2 regions of the Jeotgalibacillus marinus genome follow, and region 2 is predicted to be linked to the other one. Evidence: riboswitches for the same ligand, from Rfam matches in the RefSeq annotation. Region 2 holds a riboswitch; the other holds the start of a gene.

What was found. A riboswitch is a leader RNA that binds a small molecule or an ion and turns the genes downstream of it on or off. The one in region 2 is predicted to bind thiamine pyrophosphate.
Region 1: linked by a shared signal. The riboswitch ahead of thiW (energy coupling factor transporter S component ThiW) and the one ahead of tenI (thiazole tautomerase TenI) in region 2 are both predicted to bind thiamine pyrophosphate.

What each region holds. Positions count from the first base shown of each region.
Region 1 covers NZ_JBFMIA010000002.1:333,532-339,321, forward strand. Annotated here, with positions in the region: gene thiE (thiamine phosphate synthase) at 73-696, opposite strand; gene thiM (hydroxyethylthiazole kinase) at 693-1,469, opposite strand; gene tenA (thiaminase II) at 1,772-2,467, opposite strand; TPP riboswitch at 2,541-2,632, opposite strand; gene thiW (energy coupling factor transporter S component ThiW) at 2,636-3,130, opposite strand; TPP riboswitch at 3,215-3,331, opposite strand; gene AB1471_RS04645 (AAA family ATPase) at 4,210-4,968, opposite strand; gene AB1471_RS04650 (S9 family peptidase) at 5,173-5,790, opposite strand, start outside.
Region 2 covers NZ_JBFMIA010000017.1:10,672-16,461, forward strand. Annotated here, with positions in the region: gene AB1471_RS13800 (thiazole biosynthesis adenylyltransferase ThiF) at 1-322, opposite strand, end outside; gene AB1471_RS13805 (thiazole synthase) at 319-1,086, opposite strand; gene thiS (sulfur carrier protein ThiS) at 1,089-1,292, opposite strand; gene thiO (glycine oxidase ThiO) at 1,309-2,433, opposite strand; gene tenI (thiazole tautomerase TenI) at 2,477-3,082, opposite strand; TPP riboswitch at 3,180-3,282, opposite strand; gene tenA (thiaminase II) at 3,731-4,417, opposite strand; TPP riboswitch at 4,543-4,679, opposite strand; partial or broken gene AB1471_RS13830 (Crp/Fnr family transcriptional regulator) at 4,924-5,302, opposite strand; gene AB1471_RS13835 (LCP family glycopolymer transferase) at 5,751-5,790, shown strand, end outside.

The DNA of each region.
Region 1 (5,790 bases), on a different contig from region 2:
TATGTTTTTAAAAAACCTCGTGCATCTTTTTTAGATGCACGAGGTTTTTTAATGATAGTGAGAATCTATCTTTTAAAGATTACGGACAGCTTGTTCAATATTGATCGCATGTGTAATCGCAGAGATGACAGCAATCCCTTCCGCACCTGCTTTAAGAACGGACGCAGCATTTTGTTGATCAATTCCCCCAATGCCGACAATAGGAAGGGTTGGATAGTTTTTTTTAATCGTTGTAATCCATTCAATGCCAACCGCTCGTTTCGCATCTACTTTAGTCAAAGTTGGAAAAACAGGACCTGCTCCAAGATAGTCCACTTGATGAATCGGACTTCTCTCAAGTTCTCGTATCGTTGATACAGATAACCCAATTATTTTATCGGGATGCTTGCGGCGCACGTCATCTACATGATGATCGTCTTGACCAACATGAATACCGTCTACTTCCAATGATTCCACTAATTCTATGTCATCATTGATAAAGAAAGGAACATCATGTTTTTTGCATATCCTTCTCAGTCTCCAGCCAAGCTCTTCTTTGGCTTGACCAACCAAAGCACCTTGTCCTTTTTCACGATATTGGAAAGCTGTGATACCTCCTGCGATTGCTTGTTTAAGTGTTTCTTCAGGCTCATGTACACAATTTTGACTTCCCATTACAAGATACCTTCTGAGCATGTTTTTAACATCAAGATTCATTGATGATCCCCCTTTACTATCGCCACATCATACGATAATACGTCAATAAACCTTGGACTAAACGTTCCCGATCCCTTTACTTCGGGTAATGCTACAGTATACTCCGCCGCTAAGCCGTAAAATTCAACAGCTGTCTGAGCACTTTCCATTAATGAATCGTTCGAAGCAAAGCAGGCGGTCAGTATTGAGCCTAATAGACAGCCTGCTCCTGTTACATTCGCCAACATTGCGCTACCGGTTTTATTTTCAATGGTTATCTCTCCATCGCTGATCACGTCAACCTCACCCGTAACTACCGCAATCGTTTGATAGCGATTCGCTACTTTTCGAGCAATTTCTCCTACATTCCCTCGTCCAATTGAATCGACGCCTTTTATTTCCCAGGCAATACCAACAAGATGAGCTAGCTCACCAGCATTCCCTTTAATCGCTGTTGGTTTTACTTCTGTCAAAATTCTTCGAACAACTTCGTTACGAAAAGAGGTTGCAGACACTCCTACGGGATCTAATACAACGGGAATTCCTTTTTGATTTGCTGCTTTCCCTGCTTGGATCATGGCAGGAATCTCCTGTTCGATGATGGTACCAATATTGAGCAGTACACCATCCGACATCCTTGCCATTTCGGTAGCTTCCTTCTCTTCTTTTGCCATTATCGGTGTACCACCGAATGATAGCAGTCCATTTGCTGTAAAATTCATTACGACTTGATTAGTTAAATGATGAATTAACGGTCTCTTCTTTCGTACTTCATTAATAAGCATAGCGTTCATAATTTATTTCCTTCTCTCGTGCTACCTAGTGATTATTTGATCCGTTACCTTCCCCTAAAGAAAAAGAATGTCAAATACCAAGAGTGACAAACTTTAACGCTCGTTCATCTGCGTTAGATAAAGAATCACCTTGACTTAAATATGAGAAACCGCCCCTTCTAATAGGTACATCCTTTGTCATGCGTATTCTTTCTTTCGGTTCTCTCAGTTGATATTGCCTCTTTATCTAGTGAAATTTTTTTAATCTGCTTGCCCCTGCACCCTCGATAGGATCAACCCCCACGGTTCGTGCAAACGATAGACTATTCACTTGCAGTTACTACCTCTTTTTTTCCTACCCATTCTTCACATGTAAATGCCATTTCCCAAAATGACCATTCTAATTGGCAGCTTTTACGAAAAGCGTTTTTTATTCCCATTTGTTCTTGTGGTGAAGATTCTTCAGCAAGCTGATCTAATCGATTGCGCATAGTATGTACAACTGTTTCTACTCGTTCATCTGCGTAAAAACTGATCCATGGATAAAAAGGATGATCGACAGTTGGTTTATATGTCTTCACTAGTTCCTGTCCAATTTCAAGATACGTCCACGGGCAAGGAAGCAATACCGCAAGAATTTCTCCCAAACTCCCTTGTTGGGCGTGATACATCATATGCTTAATATAGTGGTCAGCAGTTGGCGGCAGAGGGTAACCTTGCAGTTCCTCGTAAGATACGCCGATCTGCTCGCAAAAATTATTGTGTGGATGAACCTCACTATTTAATACAAAGTTGATCTTTTCAGTGAAATAAGCAATATCCTCACGTGTTGTCGATTTTGAAATCGCAATTCCATAGACTTTCATAAAAGCATTTAAATATTCAAAATCTGCTTTTACATAATGGATGAGTGCTTCTTTTGGGACCTTACCTTTACCAATTCCTTGTACGAAGTTGTGGTCAAAGATGGATTGAAATACATCCTCATTTTCTTTACGCAATGCCGATGTGAATGTCATATTATTGCCTCCTCTTTTTTTAGGAAGCTACTAGGACAATGGAAGAAGTAGATGGATTGAGGTAGGTTTAAATTGATGTCCACGACTACTTCCCTACGCTGGTATCATCCAGGTCAGGTTCCAAGGGTATCTTCTCAGCTTTTTTAAGCACCCCTAGTAGTTTTCCGGTTACTGGTTCACTTTCACCACTAATTGATCTTGCTTTACTCTAGATAGAACAAACCATCCAAGTACAGCGCCTGTCACGCTGCTCACCAGAAACGGTGGTACAAAAAACCATGCTGCAAATGTCGTTCCCATTACAACTTTTGCAAAAGGCACTGCAAACCACGCGCCGATGAAACCCGTACCAATGATTTCTCCTGCCACCGCCCAAGCTTTGCGCCTAAATTTTCTATAAAGCAGTCCAGCAAGTAACGCACCGATCATCCCACCTGGAAATGCGAGAAGTGTACCGAGTCCAAGTAGATTGCGTACCAATCCAATTAAGAAAGCAATAATTAAAGCTGGAATAGGCCCAAGCATGATCGCTGCAATCACGTTTACTGCATGTTGTACTGGATACGCTTTTGCTATTCCCGCTGGAAACCAAATAAACTGAGCTCCGACTACGCCAACCGCAACAAAGAGTGCCATCGTGGTCAATAAATGTGTTCTATTAATCAGCCGCCCCCTCCCTTCTTTATAAATACAAAAAAGCCAGTTCCATTGTAGGACCTGACTTGGTAAGGGTAGAGTTAATAGACGCAGTACGTCCGACTACTTCCCTACGCTGGTATTAACCAGATCAGGTCCATAAGAGTCGGTAAGTTTTGACGCGCTTTCCTCTCAGCCCACGCAATTTGGGCACCCCTAGTAGTTTAAAAAGTATGAAATTGATCTAGCAGGATTCATCATAACAAATGAATTGGAATCTTACAATTAAAAGTAATACTCACTTGGTAAAGTGAACTAGGGATCAACAAAATTGATAGAATTATCCGCTAAAGTTTTAGTTTAGTTTCCAGCAATCGATCTAGAATAAGAACTAATCGCCTTATCACTATCTAACTAAGCATTACTGTAGCCCCGAAAGAAAAAACTGGCTTTTAAGTTTTTTCTTTCAGGGGTGTATGATATCTTAGCTTGTGGAACATGTTCAGTATCCCAAAATAATAAGTAGGAGTGGGAAGGTATGTTTGTAAGTATTAAAGATTCAAGGTGATTCAATTCTATTAAAATGGGTTTTATCAAAGACGATCTATACGATACAAAGAAATACAGTATCAAGGAGATCACGGAGAAAACAGGTGAGTCAAAGGCTCATTGTATAAGGAATTAAAGAACAAATAACAGGTAAAATCAATACGGTAGTGTCATTTATATTCTCACATTTCTTTTATTGCTAGGTGATTACTCCTATAGATAACGCTTCCATTATAGGGTTTTTTATCTATACACATTAGCGCTTACTTATGATAAATTAGATTAGTAGCGTAAACTGTTTTCTAATCTATTCAAAGTACATTATGTAATGCAACCCATTGCAGAAAGCACGGAAAGTCCAAAATCCATATGAGTAGTGGATAACCCTAAAGAATCTAGTCCATTCTTTAGGGTTTTTACTGTATTAGATAAAAAATATCATTCGACAAAACCGTCAATTGATCTTGTTGAGATATTGAGCGGAGCAAACGTGGCATTCAGTTCGATTACTATCAACTGTAATAGCAAAATGATATCCCCCTGAACCCCATGGTAATTTATTTAAATAAGTGATGAAGCAATCGGTCTTTGTCGTCAAAGAATTGTTTCATGACCGTATAATGGTCTGTTTCCTCAAGCATTAGTTCATTCATGCCCTCGTTGGATAATTGAATAATTGTAGAATCTGGATGAGCCATAAGAACCGGGGAATGTGTTGCAATAATAAACTGTGATCCTTCTTGAACCAATTCATTGATACGGCCAAGCATCGATACTTGCCTTAGGGGAGATAGTGCTGCTTCCGGTTCATCCAATATGTATAATCCATGTCCGCGAAAACGATGAAGAAATGCTGCAAAAAATGATTCACCGTGTGACTGTTTATGAAGCGAAATTCCACCGAATCCATCAATGATTTTCGCTCCTCCCACAGAGTCTTGATCCATTTCTTCTATGTTTGTAGCAAGGTTATAGTATGTTTCCGCTCGAAAAAAGAAACAATCTTTTGGCCTTTGTACACCTCTTGCAACTCGTAGGTACTCATCCAAAGAAGAATGGGAGTCATAGCTTGAAAAATTGAAATTCTTTGATCCACCCTCGGCATTAAACCCTAATGCAACAGCAATCGCCTCAAGCAACGTTGATTTCCCCATCCCATTCTCACCAATGATGTAGGTGATATTTGGATGGAACAATAGATTATCCAACGATTGGATGGCAGGGAGATTGAGTGGGAAATGATTGAAAGATTTAATTTGGTCTCTTTTTAGTCTAACTGATTTAATATATTGGTTTTCTGAACGCAATTTTGCCATCTTCGCACCTCCTCTTACTTTCCTTTATATTTTTATATTAAATCTTTTCCACCGAATTAACTATCTTCAAGAGAACTAAACCTATTCATTAGGTATAAACGAATAGGTTTAATATATAGGAAAAATACTTATTTGCGTTAACATCAGCTTATTTATTGAAAAAAATCAGCCTCCTCAAAGTTTGAGAAAACTGATTTCATTTACTTAAATATACTGATCAAAAAATGCTAACACTTTACGATAAACGTTGATCTCATTCTCTTTTTTGGAGAACCCATGTCCTTCGTCTTCAAGCACAAGGTAATCGACCTCTCGCCCTTTGTCCTTTAACGCTTGAACGATTTGATCGGATTCTGCCTGAACAACTCGTGGATCCTTCGCACCTTGGATGACAAGCATCGGTTTTGTCATCGTATCAAGGTATTCAATCGGTGAGTCCTCTGTCAGCTTTCCTTTATCTTCAACAGGATCGCCCACCCACTGCTTCATCACTGGCTTCCAATGTTCAGGAACCGATTCAATAAAGCTAAACAGATTACAAGGCCCGAAAATATCGACCACCGCTTTAAAATATTCAGGATGTCTGCCGTGCAGAAGCAGTGCCATATAACCACCGTAGCTTCCACCCATCAGCAATATTTTTTCACGATCGGCATAGCCTTGCTGAATCAAATACTCTAGCCCTTCAATGTTATCAAGCCTTGGCCCATGCCCCCAGTCGCCTTCCACCATTTTTGTAAAAGCTAGACCGTATCCCGTTGAACCACGGAAGTTTGGTGCAAAGATACTGTAGCCGCGGTGAACGAGGAACTGAAACAAAGA
Region 2 (5,790 bases):
CTACAGAGACATCCATTACATGGGACTCAATCTCTACCTCCGAATTGATAAGCGTTAGACGCTCTTTCGCAGAGACCGCTTTAGGGAGCCGCTGATTGGCATCTTTTTCGGTATAAAGCTGTTGACGCTGGAGGTTACTCCACTCCACATAGTCACGATCCACAATCGTCAGCTTACCGACTCCTGCACGAACAAGCACTTCGGCACTGCCCGTTCCCAGCGCACCTGCACCGATCACTAACACATGTTTCTTGCTAATTTTCAATTGCCCCTCTGACCCGATTGGAGCAAATAATTCTTGTCTTGAATACCGTTCATTCAACTAACGCTCATTCCTTCCATAGGGCTGCTCGCTGTCGCATATCGCTTTTTCGGAATACGGCCTGCTTCAAACCCTAGTCGTCCCGCTTCAATCGCAAGCTTCATCGCCTTGGCCATTTTCACCGGGTCATTTGCTCCAGAAACCGCCGTATTAAGTAACACACCATCCGCCCCTAATTCCATTGCAATGGCAGCATCAGAAGGCGTTCCAACTCCAGCGTCCACGATAACAGGTACATTTGCCTGTTCAATAATAAAGCTAAGGTTTAATGGATTAACAATCCCTTGACCCGAACCAATTGGTGATGCACCAGGCATAATCGCATGACAGCCTAGGTCTTCTAGTCGTTTCGCTAGTAGCACATCGTCTGAAGTATAAGGTAAAACGGTAAATCCTTCTTTTAACAGTTCTTCCGATGCCTTTAATGTTTCTACTGGATCGGGCAATAACGTTTTTTGGCAGCCGATGACTTCAACTTTAACCATGTCACAAAGACCAGAAGCTTTCGCTAATTTAGCAATTCGAACCGCTTCTTCTGCTGTCTTTGCACCTGCTGTATTCGGAAGTAATATGTACTTTTTTACATCTAACTTTTCTAAAAAGTTCGGTTGACTTGGTTCAAATATATTCATTCTTCGCACAGAGAACGTTAAAATCTCTGCTTCAGATACTTCTACCGCTTCTTTTTGAACATCAAAATTAGGATATTTTCCCGTACCTAGCAATAATCTTGACTTAAATTCATATGATCCAATCTTTAACATCTTCATCCGCCTCCTACAAAATGTACTAATTCAACTTTATCCCCGTCACAAAGTCTCGTTTCTTGGTGTGATCCTTTTTCCAATATCGTTTCATTCCATTCAACGATCACTACCTTTTGTTCTAACTCAAAGTGTTGCAGTAGATTAGATACGGTTTCCACTGTATTCGGGACTTCTAACTTGTCCCCGTTAATCACTAATTCCATTTTCTCCACCCCTCACTTAGGCTAATTCCGTTACTAAACGATCTAATCGAAAAGGTGCCAAATTGACTGATGGCGTTTTTCCTTCAACCAAGTCGGCGATCACCTCACCGGTTATTGGAGCAAGTAAGATCCCATTTCTATAATGTCCTGTTGCGAAAAATAATCCTTTATATTCAGGGTGTTCTCCTAAATACGGTAACCCATCAGCTGTTTGCGGTCGAGTACCAGCCCACGCCTGCTCCCATTCTGCCTCCACAATAGACGGCATCAGTTTTTTTGCCTTTTCCATCAGCAAGGAGATCCCCTCTATCGTCACTGTTTGGTTAAATGTTCTCGGTTTAACAGTTGCACCAACGATGATTCTTCCACCTTGCTTAGGCACAAGATAACAACCATGTGAAAAGATCGTACTCGATAGCATCGGGCACTGTGTGACCACAGAAAAACATTCCCCTTTTACCGGATAGGTAGCTAGCTGTAATCCTGTTTCTGAGAGTAACTTATTACTCCAAGCACCACCTGCTACAACGACCTTTTCACTCATAAAATGACCTTCATTCGTCACAACACCCATAACTTTCCCATCTGAAATCTGAATGTTATGCACTTCCACAAACTCTTTGATAACTACCCCACGTGCCGCTGCAGATTTTAAGAAACCTAAAGCTAACTGAGGGGCTTCTACTTGCCCATCTTGTTCAATATGCATGGCACCAGTAACAGCATCAGACAATACTGGCTCTTTCCTTCTTACCTCTTCTCCTGTCAGCCAATCGGCTTGTTCCCCATGTTGTTGTTGAATCGAAATGACTCGCTTATATTCCTGCTGTTCCTGTTCATTTAAGGCAACCTTTAGCATGCCTTTATTTTTGAGCTCAATATTTATTCCACTCGTGTCTTTTATTTCATCTGCTAGTTTTGTAAACATCGCTCTACTTTTTCTTGCTAATTGAAAGATGGTTCCCTCTCCATCCAATTCCGCTTGAGCCGCTAGCATTCCCGCAGCAGCTCCAGAAGATTGACTAGCCAGTCGACCCTTTTCCAACAAAAGAACCTTTGCCCCTCTTTTTGCAAGGTTATAGGCAATGGCGCCTCCATTAACACCCCCACCTACTACGATCGCACCATACCTATCGCTCATCAAAATCACCTTTTCCTATAAAACTGTCTAACACATGCCATTGTTAGATTAACAACTTTCGATTATATTCCTTTACTGTTGCTAACGGATCCTCTGCTTCTAGTACCCCTGACAACACAGCAACACCCTTTGCCCCCGCTTCGATGACCCCCCTAACATTTGTAGGTTTTATTCCACCTATTGCAACGACTGGAATAGACACAGCATTAGCAACGATTGCTAACTGTTCTAAACCCCTTGAGACTGCTCCTGGTTTCGATTGCGTGGGAAAAACATGTCCAAAAATAACATAATCTGCACCATGTTCTTGTGCCATTTGAGCTTCTTCGATTGAATGAACCGAACAACCAACCCTTAAGCTCGCAAACTGTTTTTTTACAATGGCAACAGGTAAGGAATGGTAGGCTAGTTGCACTCCTTCTACCTTTAATGCATAAGCCACATCTATTCGATCGTTGATGATTATTTTAGATAACGGAACCCTCTTGTCCGTTAATAACTTCGCCATCTCGAATATCTCTTTAGCTGTTTTTGACTTTTCACGAATATGAATGGCATCAATATATGGATGGATCGAACCAACAATTTCTGCTAATTGTTCTGGCTTCTGCCTTCCTGTTGATATGACATGTAGCTTTTCTTTTCTCATAGACGATCTCCTCTAATGGAAAGCGTAGATCTTTTTTCAGATCAATAAAAAAACCACCCCAGCATTGGAGTGGTTTTTGGTTATATGTAAAAACTATAACTTACATTTTCCACTTCCCTACGCCAGCTCTAACTAGATCAGGTTCAAAGGGTCTGGATTATCTCCATCTCGGTCTTTAAAAGACTCCCCTAGTGTTTTTTTATTCTTTTGTATAAGACTAGAATAACATACCGCTATCATTGCTAAAAGAAAATACTAAAAGATTACTTTTCCTCACTAACAGTTGATGTAGATTGTATGTCACTATCAAATAATTCTTGCACCAGAACCGCGTCAGCGATGACAAGATAGTTTAGATTCAATGGATTGGTGATTACAATACTATACCAATTTATTTTACCGTCTTCAGTAGGCGCATCCTTCGAGAGAAATTAGTAGAAGAACATAACGGTATACGTCACGACAGCACGTTTTCTTAATCCTGACTTCTATCACCAGCTTATGGTTATCATTCTCAACTAAAATAATCAGGACACCTCAATGGCTAATCATAAACTTCAAGGTTAGTGGACAAAAAAACGGCATCTGCCACCGGATGCCGTTTCCCATTTTATTTATCTGGTATCCTAACCTCACCAAACGCTTTTTCTATTTGTGACTTAATGCATCTTCTTGGACTGGCCATTCCTCTAATTTGTAAGCCATTTCCCAAAACGAATATTCGTATTGACTACTAATCATAAAATGTTCTTTCATACGTTCAAGGTCCTCTGATGTAAGCGTTTCAGCAATCTTGTCTATTCTATTGATTTGTTCCTCGACTAGCGTTCTGAACCATTCCCCACCATATGCAGCGATCCACTCTTGGTAAATCGGTTCTTCAGGGGAACACGACTGAAGTTTCTCCCCAATTTCATAGTAAAGCCAGTAGCAAGGTAATATGGCTGCGATAATATCGCCTAAATGCCCTTGATACGCGGCACGATACATATGTGATGTGTATGCATAGGCAGTAGGCGACGGCTTGAAGTTCGCTTGTTCTTCTTCAGTAATTCCAAGACGACTTGAAAAGTTCTTATGTAAAGCTAATTCCGCTTCATACGTTCCTTGAGCATGAGCTGCCAAGCTATTTGTTGTCTCCAAATCGTTCGCCCTTGCCGCACCTAAAGCTTGAACTTTTGCAAAATGAGACAAATAGTAAGCGTCTTGCATGACATAATAACGGAAGCTCTCTAAAGGCAATGTCCCATCACCAATTCCTGTAACGAAAGGATGCCCGAAGCTCGCTTCCCAAATGTGATCTGATTCCTCTCTTAAAAGCTTTGAAAATGTCATTTTAGTAGCCTCCCCAATAATATTGTTTAACTCCCCTTACTTCCCCTGATCTATGGCAAATAAAAAACCACTTTCTTTACAAACGTTAGAAAGTGGTTGTATTGGAAAAATAATTAACATCATACTGATCCGCAACGCCACTTCCCTACGCTGGTGTAAACCAGATCAGGTTCTAAGGGTCTTAAAGCTTTACTTTAATCTCAACCTTTTAACAAGCAAACGATTTCCATTTACCTGTTGGAAGGTCCCCCTAGTGGAAGATATTACTATTCAATTGCAAAATAAAATGCTACATAGAAAAGCCATCCAGTGACCACTTATAAGTAATGTCGACAAAACCAATTGGTCCGAACGATGACTCAAACTGATTTTATCACAATTACTCGTACCTTTAAATACTTGTCAAACACGAAAGCAACAAGAACTCTATGAATACGTTAAACTGAGTCTCTCTTTCACGGCAATCTACGTCACGATAGCCTTGTTTGAAGGGTGCGAGCAATGGATTACGATTCCATTACTATTTTTCTATTAATTTGAATGTCATTTTTGTTCAGGCGTTTTTTAATGAACAGCATAACATAACGATCTGCCCCCCAATAGTAACTTGCTGAACCAACTAATAATAGAATCATTGCTACTGTCATTAAATTAGAATTTGTACTAACTGTTCCAGCTAACAAAAAATTAAGATTCATAAATGTTCCTGCAATTAAAGCCGGAGCCGTCAGACAACCTAGAATTAACCCAAGACCAACTAAAAATTCATCCCATGGAACTAACACATTAAATAATTCTACATTTGGTAGGGCGAAGTTTTGAAGAAATAATGCGTACCATCCCTTGAACGGCCAGGTTATCTCCACTCGCTTTTGCAAACGCTCCATTTTATTCATTTGTATTTGTAACATGGTCGTAACATGCCAGTTATATAATATGCGTATACTTGTAAGATCTACTTAGGTTGATAGAATTTACGAATAGTTAAACTCATATGAATAGCAGTCAAGCTATATGGAAAAAGGTCCTAGTAAAATAACACATAATGGAAGGAAGTCAATTTCAAAATGGACAAATCCCAAAAGCTCATATAAAATTTATGTTTAGGTTATAAGAGAAGAATGCTGCTCTTAGGTACCTCTTTGTTGTTAATATCTATTTTTATCATCCTAAATTCAAGATAAAGGGATAGCTATTGGAGTAATTCCCGTAACTGGCCTTGTTCTTCCATATAAACTACGGAGGAAGACAGTAGGGATTGTGTTAAACGTTCAGATTCGCACACATAATTTTTTATTCTACAAAAAAACATCGAAATGAGGAAATAAAACAAATGAAAAAGAAACTATATTGGACTCTAGGTATTTTCTTAG